DNA from 3 places in the Enterobacter cloacae complex sp. ECNIH7 genome. Region 1 is predicted to be linked to each of the others. Evidence: predicted binding sites of a transcription regulator. Region 1 holds the regulator's gene; each other region holds the start of a gene.
The links. The regulator sigma-54, encoded in region 1, starts transcription at its own class of promoters, with help from an activator protein. The targets are predictions, from matches to a motif close to GTTGGCACANNTTTCGCTNT.

Region 1 (4,978 bases):
TAAGACAATGAGTAATGCGGGTGCATCCCTTGCAACCTGTTATGGACCGGTCAGCACCCAGATGATGGCGAAGGCGGAAAACATTCGTCTGCTCATCCTGGACGTGGATGGCGTACTTTCCGATGGCCTGATTTACATGGGCAATAATGGTGAAGAGCTGAAAGCGTTTAACGTTCGCGACGGCTACGGTATCCGCTGTGCGCTCACCTCGGGTATTGAGGTGGCTATCATCACCGGGCGAAAAGCTAAACTGGTAGAAGACCGCTGTGAAACCTTAGGAATTACCCATCTGTATCAGGGTCAATCCGATAAGATGGCAGCGTTTAAGGATTTACTGGGTAAACTGGCTATCGCACCGGAAAACGTGGCCTACGTCGGAGACGATCTGATTGACTGGCCCGTGATGGCTGAAGTCGGGCTGAGCATCGCCGTTGCCGATGCGCATCCGCTGCTGATCCCGCGCGCTGATTATGTCACCCACATCAACGGGGGCCGTGGTGCCGTACGTGAAGTCTGCGATCTGCTTTTGCTGGCGCAGGGCAAGCTTGATGAGGCCAAAGGGCAATCGATATGAGTAAAACCAGACGCTGGATTATCATTTTGCTTTCGCTTGTCGCACTGGTATTGATTGGCGTGAACCTTGCCGATCGCGACGATACGCAAACGGAAGTGGTCAACAATAACGATCCAACCTATAAAAGCGATCACAGCGACACCGTGGTCTACAGCCCGGAAGGCGCACTGAACTATCGCCTGATTGCCCAGCATGTTGAATATTTTTCAGATGACGGTATTTCGTGGTTTACCCAGCCTGTCATGACCACATTTGATAAGGACAAAGTGCCGACGTGGTCAATTAAGTCAGATCGGGCAAAACTGACAAATGACCGTATGCTTTATCTGTATGGTCACGTTGAAGTCAACGCCCTGACCGCTGACTCGCAACTGAGAAAAATTACGACGGATAATGCCCAGATTAACCTGGTAACCCAGGACGTGACCTCGCAGGATCTGGTCACACTGTATGGCACAACATTTAATTCCAGCGGTTTGAGAATGCGCGGGAACTTACGTAGCAAGAACGCCGAGCTGATTGAAAAGGTTAGAACCTCCTATGAAATTCAAAACAAACAAACTCAGCCTTAAAGTAATTATCGCCAGCGCGATGCTGGCGACCAGTCTCCCCGCGCTTGCTGTAACGGGCGATACCGACCAACCGATCCATATCGAGTCTGATACCCAGTCTCTCGATATGCAGGGCAACGTCGTCACCTTCACGGGTAACGTTGTCATGACTCAGGGCACCATCAAAATTAACGCCGACAAAGTGGTCGTGACCCGTCCGGGTGGCGAGCAGGGCAAAGAGATCATTGATGGTTACGGCAACCCGGCAACCTTCTACCAGATGCAGGACAACGGCAAGCCGGTGAAAGGTCACGCCTCGCATATGCACTACGAGCTGGCGAAGGACCTGGTCATCCTGACCGGAAACGCGTATCTGGAACAGCTGGACAGCAACATTACCGGCGACCAGATCACCTATCTGGTGAAAGAGCAAAAAATGCAGGCTTCCAGCGAGAAAGGCAAACGCGTCACGACCGTACTGGTTCCGTCGCAGCTGCAGGACAAAGGCAAAGGCCAGGCCCCGGCACAGAAGAAGAGTAACTAATTCGTTATGGCAACATTAACTGCAAAAAATCTCGCGAAGGCCTACAAGGGCCGCCGTGTCGTAGAAGATGTCAGTCTGACCGTCAACTCCGGCGAAATTGTAGGGCTGCTCGGCCCTAACGGTGCGGGTAAAACCACCACCTTCTACATGGTCGTTGGCATTGTGCCGCGCGATGCCGGCAACATTATCATTGACGATGAAGACATCAGCCTTCTGCCGCTGCACGCGCGCGCGCGTCGCGGGATCGGCTACCTGCCGCAGGAAGCTTCCATTTTCCGTCGTCTCAGCGTTTACGATAACCTGATGGCGGTCCTGCAAATTCGTAACGATCTGACCAGCGAGCAGCGTCAGGATCGTGCCAACGAGCTGATGGAAGAGTTCCACATTGAGCATCTGCGCGACAGCCTCGGTCAGGCACTCTCCGGGGGTGAACGCCGTCGCGTTGAGATTGCGCGTGCGCTGGCTGCAAACCCGAAATTTATCCTTCTGGATGAACCCTTTGCCGGCGTTGACCCGATCTCGGTTATCGACATTAAACGCATCATTGAACACCTGCGTGACAGCGGGCTTGGCGTACTGATCACCGACCACAACGTCCGTGAAACGCTGGCCGTGTGTGAACGCGCGTATATTGTGAGCCAGGGCAACCTGATCGCCCACGGTACGCCGCAGCAGATCCTCGAAGACGATCATGTTAAGCGCGTCTATCTTGGGGAAGACTTCAGACTCTGATAGGGTAGAGGTAACGTAACGCCGAACCGGAGAAAAATGCTCTGAACATGAAGCAAGGTTTGCAATTAAGGCTCAGCCAACAACTGGCGATGACGCCGCAGCTACAGCAGGCAATTCGCCTGTTGCAGCTGTCCACGTTAGAACTTCAGCAGGAGCTCCAGCAGGCGCTGGACAGCAACCCCCTGCTGGAACAAACCGATCTTCATGACGAGGTAGATACTCAGCAGTCACAGGATACAGAAGCGCTCGACACTGCGGATGCACTCGAACAAAAAGAGATGCCCGACGAGCTACCGCTGGATGCCAGCTGGGATGAAATCTACACCGCTGGAACCCCTTCCGGTACGCGTGCAGACTACCAGGATGATGAGCTACCGGTATATCAGGGCGAAACCACCCAGTCACTGCAGGATTACCTGATGTGGCAGGTGGAACTCACCCCCTTCTCCGATACCGACCGCGCGATTGCCACGTCCATTGTCGATGCCGTTGACGACACCGGCTATTTGACCGTCACGCTGGACGATATTCTGGAAAGCATGGGCGACGACGAGATTGAGCTTGAGGAAGTCGAAGCCGTTCTGAAGCGCATCCAGCGTTTCGATCCGGTAGGCGTGGCCGCAAAAGATCTGCGCGACTGCCTGCTGATCCAGCTTTCTCAGTTCAGTAAAGAGACGCCATGGATCGACGAGGCGCGCTTAATCATCAGCGATCATCTGGATCTGTTGGCCAACCACGATTTCCGCTCCCTGATGCGCGTCACGCGCCTGAAGGAAGAGGTGCTGAAAGAAGCGGTGAATCTGATCCAGTCGCTCGATCCGCGCCCGGGACAGTCGATCCAGACCAGCGAGCCCGAGTACGTCATCCCGGACGTGCTGGTCAGAAAACACAATGACCGCTGGGTCGTTGAACTGAACTCAGACAGCATCCCTCGCCTGCAAATCAACCAGCAGTATGCCTCCATGTGCACCAGCGCGCGTAACGACTCCGACAATCAATATATTCGCAGCAATCTTCAGGAAGCGCGATGGCTGATCAAAAGTCTGGAGAGCCGAAATGATACGCTGCTACGCGTCAGCCGCTGTATTGTCGAACAGCAGCAGGCGTTCTTTGAGCAGGGCGAAGAGTATATGAAACCGATGGTACTGGCGGATATCGCCCAGGCCGTCGAGATGCATGAATCAACCATTTCCCGTGTCACCACGCAGAAGTATCTGCACAGTCCACGCGGTATTTTTGAGCTTAAGTATTTCTTCTCCAGCCATGTGAATACCGAGGGCGGCGGCGAAGCGTCGTCAACGGCCATTCGTGCCCTGGTGAAGAAGTTGATCGCCGCGGAGAACCCCGCGAAGCCACTAAGCGATAGTAAGTTAACCACCATGCTGTCCGATCAGGGTATTATGGTGGCACGTCGTACTGTTGCGAAGTATCGAGAGTCTTTATCCATTCCGCCGTCCAACCAGCGTAAACAGCTGGTCTGACACAACCGATAAGGAAGACACTATGCAGCTCAACATCACTGGACAAAACGTCGAAATTACTGAGGCTTTACGCGACTTCGTGAACGCGAAGTTTGCAAAACTCGAGCAGTATTTCGAAAGGATCAATCAGGTCTATATTGTGTTGAAAGTGGAGAAAGTGACTCATATCTCGGATGCCACCCTGCATGTTAACGGGGGTGAACTGCATGCCAGTGCGGAAGGGCAAGACATGTACGCTGCTATCGACGGCTTGATTGATAAGCTTGCACGACAGCTCAATAAACATAAAGATAAACTGAAACAACACTAATTGTCCGGGCAGTTAACGGGTGCAGGACGGCCTGTTGTGAAACACAACAGGCCATTTGTACAGTTAGCGCTTAGGTGAAATTATGATGAACAACGATTCCGCTCTTCAACTGAGCAATGTCCTTAACCAGGAATGTACCCGCAGTGCGGTTCACTGCCAGAGCAAAAAACGTGCGCTGGAGATCATCAGTGAACTGGCTGCCAAACAGCTGGGCCTGCCGCCGCAGGTGGTGTTCGAAGCGATTCTGACCCGTGAAAAAATGGGCAGTACCGGTATCGGCAACGGCATCGCGATCCCGCACGGCAAACTGGAAGAGGATACCCTGCGTGCCGTTGGTGTGTTTGTGCAGCTTGAAACACCCATCGCTTTCGATGCCATTGATAACCAGCCCGTCGATCTCCTCTTCGCGCTGCTGGTGCCCGCTGACCAGACAAAAACCCATCTGCATACGCTGTCGCTGGTCGCAAAACGTCTGGCCGATAAAACCATTTGCCGTCGACTGCGCTCGGCCCAAAGTGATGAAGAGCTCTATCAAATTATCACTGAAGCAGAAGGCAATCAGGATGATGCGTAACCAGGAGATGGCCTTCACATCTGTTGTCCTGAGGAGAAACGGAACATGGTGCTGATGATTGTCAGTGGCCGTTCAGGGTCGGGGAAATCCGTTGCTCTGCGCGCCCTGGAAGACATGGGTTTTTACTGCGTCGATAACCTGCCGGTCGTGTTGTTACCCGACCTGGCCCGCACGCTGGCGGAGAGACAAACCTCTGCCGCCGTCAGTATCGA
Region 2 (4,978 bases), 510 kb from region 1:
AGCGCGCGTTCAAGCACCCAACGGATGGAGCTATCGTCATCGACTACCCAGACTATCCCTCGTTGCATAAACGTCACCTTTATTTTTTAATCGGCAGGAAAACCGAAAACTCGGTATGTCCCGGCCAACTGGTAAATTCAATTTTCCCGGAGTGTTGATCGATCAAACTGCGGGCAATGGATAAGCCCAGGCCGGTTCCGCCTTCGCGACCGCTTACCATCGGGTAGAACAGGGTGTCCTGCAAATGCGATGGAATGCCGGGCCCGTTATCCTCAACGTCGATTCGGGCGGCCAGCCGGTAGCGCACGCCGTGTAACGTGAGCTGGAAGGCGGTGCGGGTGCGTAAAATAATCTCGCCGCCTTCGGGCCCCAGCGCCTGCAGGGCATTACGCACAATATTCAACAGGACCTGCTCAATCTGGTCCGGGTCATGGGCCAGTTCCGGCAGGCTTGGGTCGTAATCACGTACCAGCGTGACGTTCTCTGGCAGCTCCATTGAGACGAGCTTCACCACCCGCTCAGCCACTTTATGGATGCTTTCCGTGACGTGCATTCCCGGCTGCTGCGGACCGAGAAGACGGTCTACCAGATTCCGCAGACGGTCCGCCTGCTCAATGATGACGTTGGTATACTCCGCCAGCGCGGGATCGGGCAGCGCTTTGGTCAGAAGCTGCGCCGCGCCGCGTAATCCACCCAGCGGGTTTTTGATTTCATGCGCCAGACCGCGCACCAGATCACGGGCGGCAATCTGCTGCGCATGCTGAAGCTGCTCCTGGCTCAGTCGACGCTGATTATCCATCGGCGCCATTTCCAGCAGGATCAGACCTTCGGGAAGACGTTGCGCGGTTAACGACAGAATGTGCGAGCGCCCGTCGATCACCAGCGTGACTTCGTTATCGGTAAACCCCTGGCCAGCCTGCAAACTTTCCTGCATCAGGCCAATATTCAGCGAAAAATAGCTCAGGAGTTCAGGAAGCGGGGTGCCGAACAGTTTACGTGCGCTTTGGGCGAGCAGCTGCTGCGCGGCCGGGTTGGCGTAATGAACGGCCAGCTCGTCATCGACCAGCAATATGCTGTTAATCAAAGAATTGAGGATCTGCCCAGCATCGGGCAGCGTGCCAGTTGCCATTCAGCAGTCTCCTGGAGTCGTTTGCACTAATTTAGTGCAGTATAGCGTTTTCGGCGTAAAAAGCGCGTGAGATCAGGTTGTTGGTGGAGAAAAAAGCCCATCCGGAGATGGGCTAAAAGTTTCCACGGCAACTACCCCCGGCGCTTATCGCGCCGGGTAAAACAACTTTAATTAAACGCTGTAGTACAGCTCGAACTCAACCGGGTGTGGAGTCATACGCACGCGGTCGTTCTCTTCCATACGCAGGGCGATGTAAGCATCGATAGCGTCGTCAGTGAATACGCCACCTGCAGTCAGGAACTCGCGGTCTGCGTCCAGCGCCTGCAGGGCTTCTTCCAGAGAACCAGCAACCTGTGGGATCTCTTTCGCTTCTTCTGGCGGCAGGTCGTACAGGTTTTTGTCCATCGCTTCGCCCGGGTGGATCTTGTTCTTGATACCGTCCAGACCGGCCATCAGCAGTGCTGCGAAGCACAGGTATGGGTTAGCCGCTGGGTCCGGGAAGCGAACTTCGATACGACGCGCTTTAGGAGAAGCCACCACCGGGATACGGATAGAAGCAGAACGGTTACGTGCAGAGTAGGCCAGCATCACTGGCGCTTCGTAGCCCGGGACCAGACGCTTGTAGGAGTTCGTGGTTGGGTTCGCCAGGGCGTTGATCGCTTTAGCGTGTTTGATAACACCACCGATGTAATACAGCGCCTGCTCGGACAGACCGGCATATTTGTCGCCAGAGAACAGGTTGGTACCGTTCTTGGACAGAGACATGTGGCAGTGCATACCGGAACCGTTATCGCCAAACATTGGTTTTGGCATGAAGGTCGCGGTTTTACCGAAACGGTGCGCAACGTTGTGCACAACGTATTTGTAGATCTGAATTTCGTCCGCTTTTTTGGTCATGGTGTTGAAGCGGGTTGCCACTTCGTTCTGACCAGCAGTCGCCACTTCGTGGTGGTGAGCTTCAACAACCAGGCCCATCTCTTCCATCACCAGACACATGGTGGAACGGATGTCCTGTGCAGAGTCGACCGGAGGAACCGGGAAGTAACCGCCTTTCACGCCAGGACGGTGACCTTTGTTACCGCCTTCGTATTTGGTGGAGGAGTTCCATGCACCTTCGATGTCGTCGATAGCCACGTGGGAGCCAGAAATAGAGGCACCGAAACGGATGTCATCGAACAGGAAGAATTCTGGCTCTGGCCCGAACAGAACGGTGTCTGCGATGCCGGTAGAACGCAGGTACTCTTCAGCGCGTTTCGCGATAGAACGTGGGTCGCGGTCGTAGCCCTGCAGCGTGCCTGGCTCGAGGATGTCGCAACGGATGATCAGGGTTGGTTCTTCGAAGAACGGATCAATGACCGCAGTGGTCGCGTCTGGCATCAGAACCATGTCGGATTCGTTAATGCCTTTCCAGCCACCAATGGAGGAGCCGTCAAACATTTTGCCTTCTTCAAAGAATTCGGCGTTCACCTGATGAGCAGGGATTGTGACGTGCTGTTCTTTACCTTTGGTATCGGTGAAGCGCAGATCAACAAACTTCACTTCATGTTCGTTCAGCATCGTCAAAACGTGTTCAGCGGACATACTTAACTCTCCAGATTGGTCATTGTCGTCGTGGTAACGAGGTCTTCAATTTCTGTTTGTACTGGCTGGTGCCATGTATTTTTTATAAAGCGAAATCTGTGCCAACTTTTAAATCACCCCAAAAAGGCGTTATCATGCGCACCATAGTGCAAAAGGGCTGCACCACAATGGATTTGTTGCACCAGTATAGTGCTTCAATGTGAACATTGAGCACCATATTGGTGCAATTTACGTTAAAGTGCCCTTTTACCGCTCCGTGAAAGCGATCACAAAGCATCTCTGCGATACTTGTTTGCGGGGGATGTTTGTGATCCTGTTTTGTAGTGCGATTAATCCGTGTACAATAACGCGCTATTTCTAAATGCCTGAGGCAAAGTTGTGATCGAAAATTTGCGTAACATCGCCATCATCGCGCACGTAGACCATGGTAAAACTACCCTGGTCGACAAGCTGCTGCAGCAATCCGGTACGTTTGATGCGCGTGCCGAAACCCAAGAACGCGTGATGGACTCCAACGATTTGGAGAAAGAGCGTGGGATTACCATCCTCGCGAAAAACACCGCGATTAAATGGAATGACTACCGTATCAACATCGTTGATACCCCAGGGCACGCCGACTTCGGTGGCGAAGTTGAACGTGTAATGTCCATGGTAGACTCCGTTCTGCTGGTCGTTGACGCAATGGATGGCCCAATGCCACAGACGCGCTTCGTGACCAAAAAAGCTTTTGCCCATGGTCTGAAGCCAATCGTTGTTATCAACAAAGTTGACCGCCCTGGCGCGCGTCCTGACTGGGTTGTTGACCAGGTCTTCGACCTGTTCGTTAACCTCGACGCGACCGACGAGCAGCTGGACTTCCCTATCGTTTACGCATCTGCGCTGAACGGTATCGCAGGTCTGGACCACGAAGACATGGCTGAAGACATGACCCCGCTGTATCAGGCGATTGTTGACCGTGTTCCTGCGCCAAACGTCGATCTCGACGGCACCCTGCAGATGCAGATCTCTCAGCTCGACTACAACAACTACGTTGGCGTAATCGGCATTGGTCGTATCAAGCGCGGTAAAGTGAAGCCTAACCAGCAGGTTACTATCATCGATAGCGAAGGCAAAACCCGTAACGGTAAAGTCGGTAAAGTACTGACTCACCTGGGTCTTGAGCGTATCGAGAGTGACGTTGCGGAAGCGGGCGACATCATCGCTATCACCGGTCTGGGTGAACTGAACATCTCCGACACCATCTGCGATCCGCAGAACGTCGAAGCGCTGCCAGCCCTGTCCGTTGATGAACCAACCGTATCCATGTTCTTCAACGTCAACACCTCTCCGTTCTGTGGTAAAGAAGGTAAATTCGTTACCTCTCGTCAGATCCTTGACCGCCTGAACAAAGAGCTGGTGCACAACGTTGCGCTGCGCGTTGAAGAAACCGAAGATGCTGATGCATTCCGCGTTTCTGGTCGTGGTGAGCTGCACCTGTCTGTTCTGATTGAGAACATGCGTCGTGAAGGTTTCGAAATGGCGGTTTCCCGTCCGAAAGTAATCTTCCGCGAGATCGACGGCCGTAAACAAGAGCCGTTCGAAAACGTAACGCTGGACGTTGAAGAGCAGCATCAGGGTTCTGTGATGCAGGCTCTGGGTGAGCGTAAAGGCGACCTGAAAAACATGAATCCAGATGGCAAAGGCCGCGTACGTCTCGACTACGTGATCCCAAGCCGTGGCCTGATCGGCTTCCGTTCTGAGTTCATGACCATGACCTCCGGTACCGGTCTGCTGTACTCCACCTTCAGCCACTACGACGACGTGCGTCCGGGCGAAGTGGGCCAGCGTAACAACGGCGTGCTGATCTCCAACGGTCAGGGTAAAGCGGTTGCGTTTGCGCTGTTCGGTCTGCAGGATCGCGGTAAGCTGTTCCTGGGTCACGGTGCTGAAGTTTACGAAGGCCAGATCATCGGTATTCACAGTCGTTCTAACGACCTGACCGTAAACTGCCTGACCGGTAAGAAACTGACCAACATGCGTGCGTCCGGTACTGACGAAGCAACGGTTCTGGTTCCACCGATCAAGATGACTCTGGAGCAGGCTCTGGAATTCATCGATGATGACGAACTGGTAGAAGTGACTCCACAGTCAATTCGTATCCGTAAACGTCACCTGACCGAGAACGATCGTAAACGTGCTATGCGCGGTGCGAAAGAAGACTAATACAGGTTAGCGTTAACGCTGTCATGTATGTAAAAAGCCGCTGAGCGATCAGCGGCTTTTTTATTA
Region 3 (4,978 bases), 1.6 Mb from region 1:
CCTATATCAGCGGCGCCGGGGAACTCATCGCCTCCAGCGTCAACGACTGGTTTGGCTCTGACATTACCCCGGCGACGGGCGCTATCTTCTTTGCGCTCATCGGCGGCGGCGTGGTCTGCGTGGGTACATCGCTGGTCGATCTGTTTAACCGCTTTCTGTTCAGCGCCAAAATTCTCTTCCTGATTATCATGCTGGTGCTGCTGGCCCCGCACGTGCACAAGGTCAACCTGCTGACGCTGCCGCTGGAAAAAGGGCTGGCGCTTTCCGCGATCCCGGTCATTTTCACCTCGTTTGGCTTCCACGGCAGCGTGCCGAGCATCGTCAGCTATATGAACGGCGATATCCGCAAGCTGCGCCGCGTCTTTGTTATCGGCAGCGCGATCCCGCTGATCGCCTATATTTTCTGGCAGCTGGTGACGCTGGGCAGCATTGACTCTTCGACCTTTATTGGGCTGATGGCGCAACACGCTGGCCTGAACGGTTTTCTGCTGGCGCTGCGCGAGGTTGTTACCTCCCCGCACGTGGAGCTGGCGGTACACCTGTTTGCCGACCTGGCGCTGGCAACCTCGTTCCTGGGCGTGGCGCTCGGCCTGTTTGATTACCTCGCCGACCTGTTCCAGCGTCGCAATACCGTAGCCGGACGGTTACAGACGGGGGCGATCACCTTCCTGCCGCCGCTGGGTTTTGCGCTGTTTTACCCGCGCGGGTTTGTGATGGCGCTGGGGTATGCGGGGGTAGCGCTCTCTATCCTGGCCCTGCTGCTCCCTTCCCTGCTGGCGTGGAAAAGCCGCCAGCAGCATCCTCAGCAAGGGTATCGCGTGGCGGGAGGAAAACCGCTGCTGTGCGTGGTGTTTTGCTGTGGTGTGGTGATTATTCTGGTGCAGGTGTTGATTGCAACCGGGATGCTCCCGGAAGTGGGTTAAATAAAAAAGGGGCTATCATCAGCCCCTTTTTTTATCAGTGCAAACAGCAGCTCTTAAACTTCTTCCCGCTGCCGCAAGGACACGGATCGTTACGTCCGACCTTCGTGCCGTTCACCGTCGGCTTCTTCACTTCCGGCTGCTGCGGATTGTTTACCCAGTATTGATATAAACGCAGTGCCGCAGGCTGGATACGCTCTATGCTGGCGATATATTCCTCTTCGGACAGTTCATCCAGCTTTTCGCTGTTCTCTTCCGTCCCGTGCAGGGCTATCACCTCAAGATCGGCCTTGAGGGCTTCCGGCAAGGCTGACCAGTCCGTCAGCGCCACGCCGCGCATGTAGCCATAACACCACTCTTCCACCACGGTATAGCTCTCACCGTCCACGTCGTTATAGCCGAACATAGGTTCAAACTGATCCGGGTACTCGCTCAGGCGCTCGGCAATATCGTTCATGTGCTTAAAGCAGAGATCGATAAAACGGTTCATTTCCCGATCGTTTTTCCAGCGCGGGATATATTTCTCGCCGCCCCACACCGCCACCAGCCAGGCATCTGGCTCAACGACAACAGGACCGGAAAGCACCGCGGTTAGCATGCCGTCCAGTTCGGACACGTCAATCACGGACGCATCATCATGACCGTAAGACATTAACGTCTCTTCAAGCCACGCCATTTCGCTTTCATTCAATGGGCCTTCAGTCATCGCTGACACTCCTGCAAAAGGAAACGATCCTAACACATATCTCACGCCTCTCCGGGCTGAAGTTTAGGTCTTTATTGCTGCAAAAACGTGCAAAGCGTGACCTTTGCACAACTTATGGGCTTTATTGTTAACGATATGTGATCTCCGCTGTAATTTCTTCTCCTCCCGCAAGGCGGCATATCGCGGCGCTCTATACTCAGACATGTCACAAGCCCGTCAAAGGGTTAACCATTCTGGCAACGTTTTTGCTTAATGTTCTTCGCGCGACGCTGCGCAGGGATACCTCGCCGTACATGCAGGATGCCGTCTGTATCTTGTTCGTTTAGTGCATTTTGTTCTTGCTCGTGTTTCGGATTGGCTGCGCCGTCGGCGTTCGGGTTTACGCCGTGGTGCAAAAACCTCTTTGCTAAGGAACATAATAATGTCGCTGAAATTTATCAGAACTCCTCTTTCTCTTGTGTTGGCCGGTTGCCTGGTGACGGCGTTTTCCGCCCGGGCAGATATTGTGATTGGCGTGGCCGGGCCGTTCACGGGTCCCAATGCCACCTATGGCGATCAATACTGGCACGGCGCAACGCAGGCCGCTGAAGACATTAATGCCGCAGGCGGCATTAACGGCGAGAAGATCAAACTGGTTCAGGGGGATGACGCCTGCGAGCCCAAGCAGGCCGTGGCCGTGGCCAACCGTTTAGTTGACCAGGATAAGGTCAACGCCGTGGTCGGCCATTTCTGCTCCTCTTCCACAATGCCCGCCTCCGAGGTGTATAGCGACGCGGGCATTATTTCGATTACCCCCGGCTCAACTAACCCGCTGATCACCGAACGCGGCATGAGCGACATGTTCCGCATGTGCGGACGCGACGATCAGCAGGGTCAGGTTGCCAGCGACTTCATCATCGACAAGCTGAAAGCCAAGCGCGTGGTGATTATTCACGATAAAGACACCTATGGTCAGGGTCTGGCTGACGCCACCAAAGCGGCGCTGGCGAAACGCGGCGTTCAGGATGTGATGTATGAGGGGTTATCCCGCGGTGAAAAAGACTTTAACGCGCTGGTGACGAAGATCGGCGCGCAAAAACCGGACGTCGTGTTCTTCGGTGGCTGTCACCCGGAAGCCGGTCCGCTGGTTCGCCAGATGCGCGAACAGGGCGTGCAGGCGAAATTCTTCTCCGGCGACTGTATTGTCAACGAAGAGATGGTGACCGCCGCGGGGGGCCCGCAATACACCAACGGTATTTACATGACCTTCGGTAAAGATCCGCGTCTTATCCCCGACGGTAAAGCGGTTATCGAGAAATTCCGCGCAGGTAAATTCGAACCAGAAGGTTACACCCTTTACTCCTATGCCTCCGTACAGGCTATTGCCGCAGCCTTCAAGGCCACCGGCGGCAAGGACTCCGCCAAAGCCAGCGAGTGGCTGAAAGCCAATTCCGTCGACACGGTGATGGGCAAAAAAGCCTGGGACAGCAAAGGCGATCTGAAAGTGTCTGACTACGTGGTTTATCAGTGGGACGACAAAGGAAAATATAAGGAAGTGCAGTAACGGGACGGAGTCATGCTCAACGTCGGCGGGCCTGCCCGTCGGCGCGTAATAAACATCCGGCTGCGCATCGCGCAGCCTATAAAACGAGCGCGCTAAGATGAGTACATTCTTCCTGCAACAGTTAATCAATGGCTTAACGCTGGGCTCCGTCTACGGTTTAATCGCCATCGGCTACACCATGGTGTACGGCATTATCGGGATGATCAATTTCGCCCACGGCGAAGTGTATATGATTTCCGCGTATCTCTGCGCCATTGGCCTGGCGCTGCTCTCGTTCTTCGGTCTGCAGTCGTTCCCACTGCTGATCCTCGGGACGCTGGTGTTCACCATTGTAGTAACCGGGGTGTACGGCTGGACCATCGAGCGTATCGCCTACAAGCCGCTGCGCAACTCCACGCGCCTGGCGCCGCTGATCTCCGCCATCGGCATGTCGCTTATCCTGCAAAACTACGCTCAGCTGAGCCAGGGTCCGCGTCAGCAAGGAGTGCCGACAATGCTGGACGGCGTGATTCGCCTGCATCTGGGCGACGGGTTCGTACAGATAACCTACACCAAAGTGTTTATTCTGGTTGCCTCGTTTGCCGGCATGCTGGTGCTCACCTGGATTATCAACCATACCCGGCTGGGCCGGATGTGCCGCGCGGTACAGCAGGATCGTAAGATGGCCTCCATTCTGGGCATTAACACCGACCGGATCATTTCGCTGGTCTTTGTGATCGGCGCGGCGATGGCCGGTCTGGCGGGGGTGTTGATCACCATGAATTACGGCACCTTTGATTTCTACGTCGGGTTCGTGATCGGCATTAAAGCCTTTACTGCAGCGGTGCTGGGCGGTATCGGTTCTCTGCCCGGCGCGATGCTCGGCGGCCTTATCCTGGGCGTGGCGGAGGCCCAGTTCTCGGGCATGGTAAACTCAGACTATAAAGATGTCTTTTCGTTCGGCCTGCTGGTCATGATCCTTATTTTCCGTCCCCAGGGCCTGCTTGGGCGCCCGATTGTGGCCAAAGTGTGAGGGAGAGAATGATGACATCACACGGTTTTTCACTTAAACGCTGCATGCTGGACGCGATTTTTTCCGGACTGATTGCGCTGATTATTTTCGGCCCCATTGCGGGCGTGGTGCTGGACGGGTACAGCTTTAACTTCGCCGGGCGACGGCTGGCCTGGATGGTTGGCATCGTCATGTTCGGGCGTTTTCTGTTGAGCGTCTTTTTAGGTACCGCCGCGGGCGCCCGTTTCCAGGGGCGCTTCGAAGCCGATAGCGCGGGCGTATATGTCCGGCCACCGGAATATAAAAGCCGCATGCGCTGGATTATTCCTTTGGTAATTGCCCTTGCGATTTGCTTTCCGTTTGTCGCCACTAAATATGTGCTGACCGTCGCCATTCTCGGGCTGATCTACGTGCTTCTCGGTCTGGGGCTGAATATCGTCGTGGGTCTGGCCGGCCTGCTGGATCTGGGATATGTCGCGTTCTACGCAATTGGGGCGTACGGTCTGGCGCTGGGATACCAGTATCTCGGCTTAGGCTTCTGGAGCATGCTGCCGCTGGCGGCAATCATGGCCGCCGCCGCAGGCGCCCTGCTCGGTTTCCCGGTACTGCGCATGCACGGTGACTATCTGGCCATCGTCACCCTCGGGTTCGGGGAGATCATTCGCCTGATACTGAACAACTGGCTGAACTTCACCGGCGGCCCAAACGGCGTCTCGGCCCCTCCCCCCACCTTTTTCGGCCTGGAATTTGGACGACGCGCGAAAGAAGGCGGCGTGCCCTTCCACGAATTTTTCCACCTGACCTACAACCCGAACATG

Region 2: the regulator sigma-54 is predicted to act here: its motif matches at 2,797-2,816, upstream of glnA (glutamate--ammonia ligase).
Region 3: the regulator sigma-54 is predicted to act here: its motif matches at 1,859-1,878, upstream of WM95_RS14960 (branched-chain amino acid ABC transporter substrate-binding protein).

Annotation. Positions count from the first base shown of each region.
Region 1 is NZ_CP017990.1:4,612,318-4,617,295, forward strand. It holds gene kdsC (3-deoxy-manno-octulosonate-8-phosphatase KdsC) at 8-574, shown strand; gene lptC (LPS export ABC transporter periplasmic protein LptC) at 571-1,146, shown strand; gene lptA (lipopolysaccharide ABC transporter substrate-binding protein LptA) at 1,115-1,669, shown strand; gene lptB (LPS export ABC transporter ATP-binding protein) at 1,676-2,401, shown strand; gene rpoN (RNA polymerase factor sigma-54) at 2,449-3,882, shown strand; gene hpf (ribosome hibernation promoting factor) at 3,905-4,192, shown strand; gene ptsN (PTS IIA-like nitrogen regulatory protein PtsN) at 4,275-4,766, shown strand; gene rapZ (RNase adapter RapZ) at 4,812-4,978, shown strand, end outside.
Region 2 is NZ_CP017990.1:5,121,679-5,126,656, reverse strand. It holds gene glnG (nitrogen regulation protein NR(I)) at 1-68, opposite strand, end outside; gene glnL (nitrogen regulation protein NR(II)) at 80-1,129, opposite strand; gene glnA (glutamate--ammonia ligase) at 1,301-2,710, opposite strand; gene typA (ribosome-dependent GTPase TypA) at 3,089-4,912, shown strand; gene ompL (porin OmpL) at 4,976-4,978, opposite strand, start outside.
Region 3 is NZ_CP017990.1:3,046,280-3,051,257, forward strand. It holds gene tyrP (tyrosine transporter TyrP) at 1-923, shown strand, start outside; gene WM95_RS14955 (YecA/YgfB family protein) at 958-1,626, opposite strand; gene WM95_RS14960 (branched-chain amino acid ABC transporter substrate-binding protein) at 2,048-3,169, shown strand; gene WM95_RS14965 (ABC transporter permease subunit) at 3,267-4,181, shown strand; gene livM (high-affinity branched-chain amino acid ABC transporter permease LivM) at 4,193-4,978, shown strand, end outside.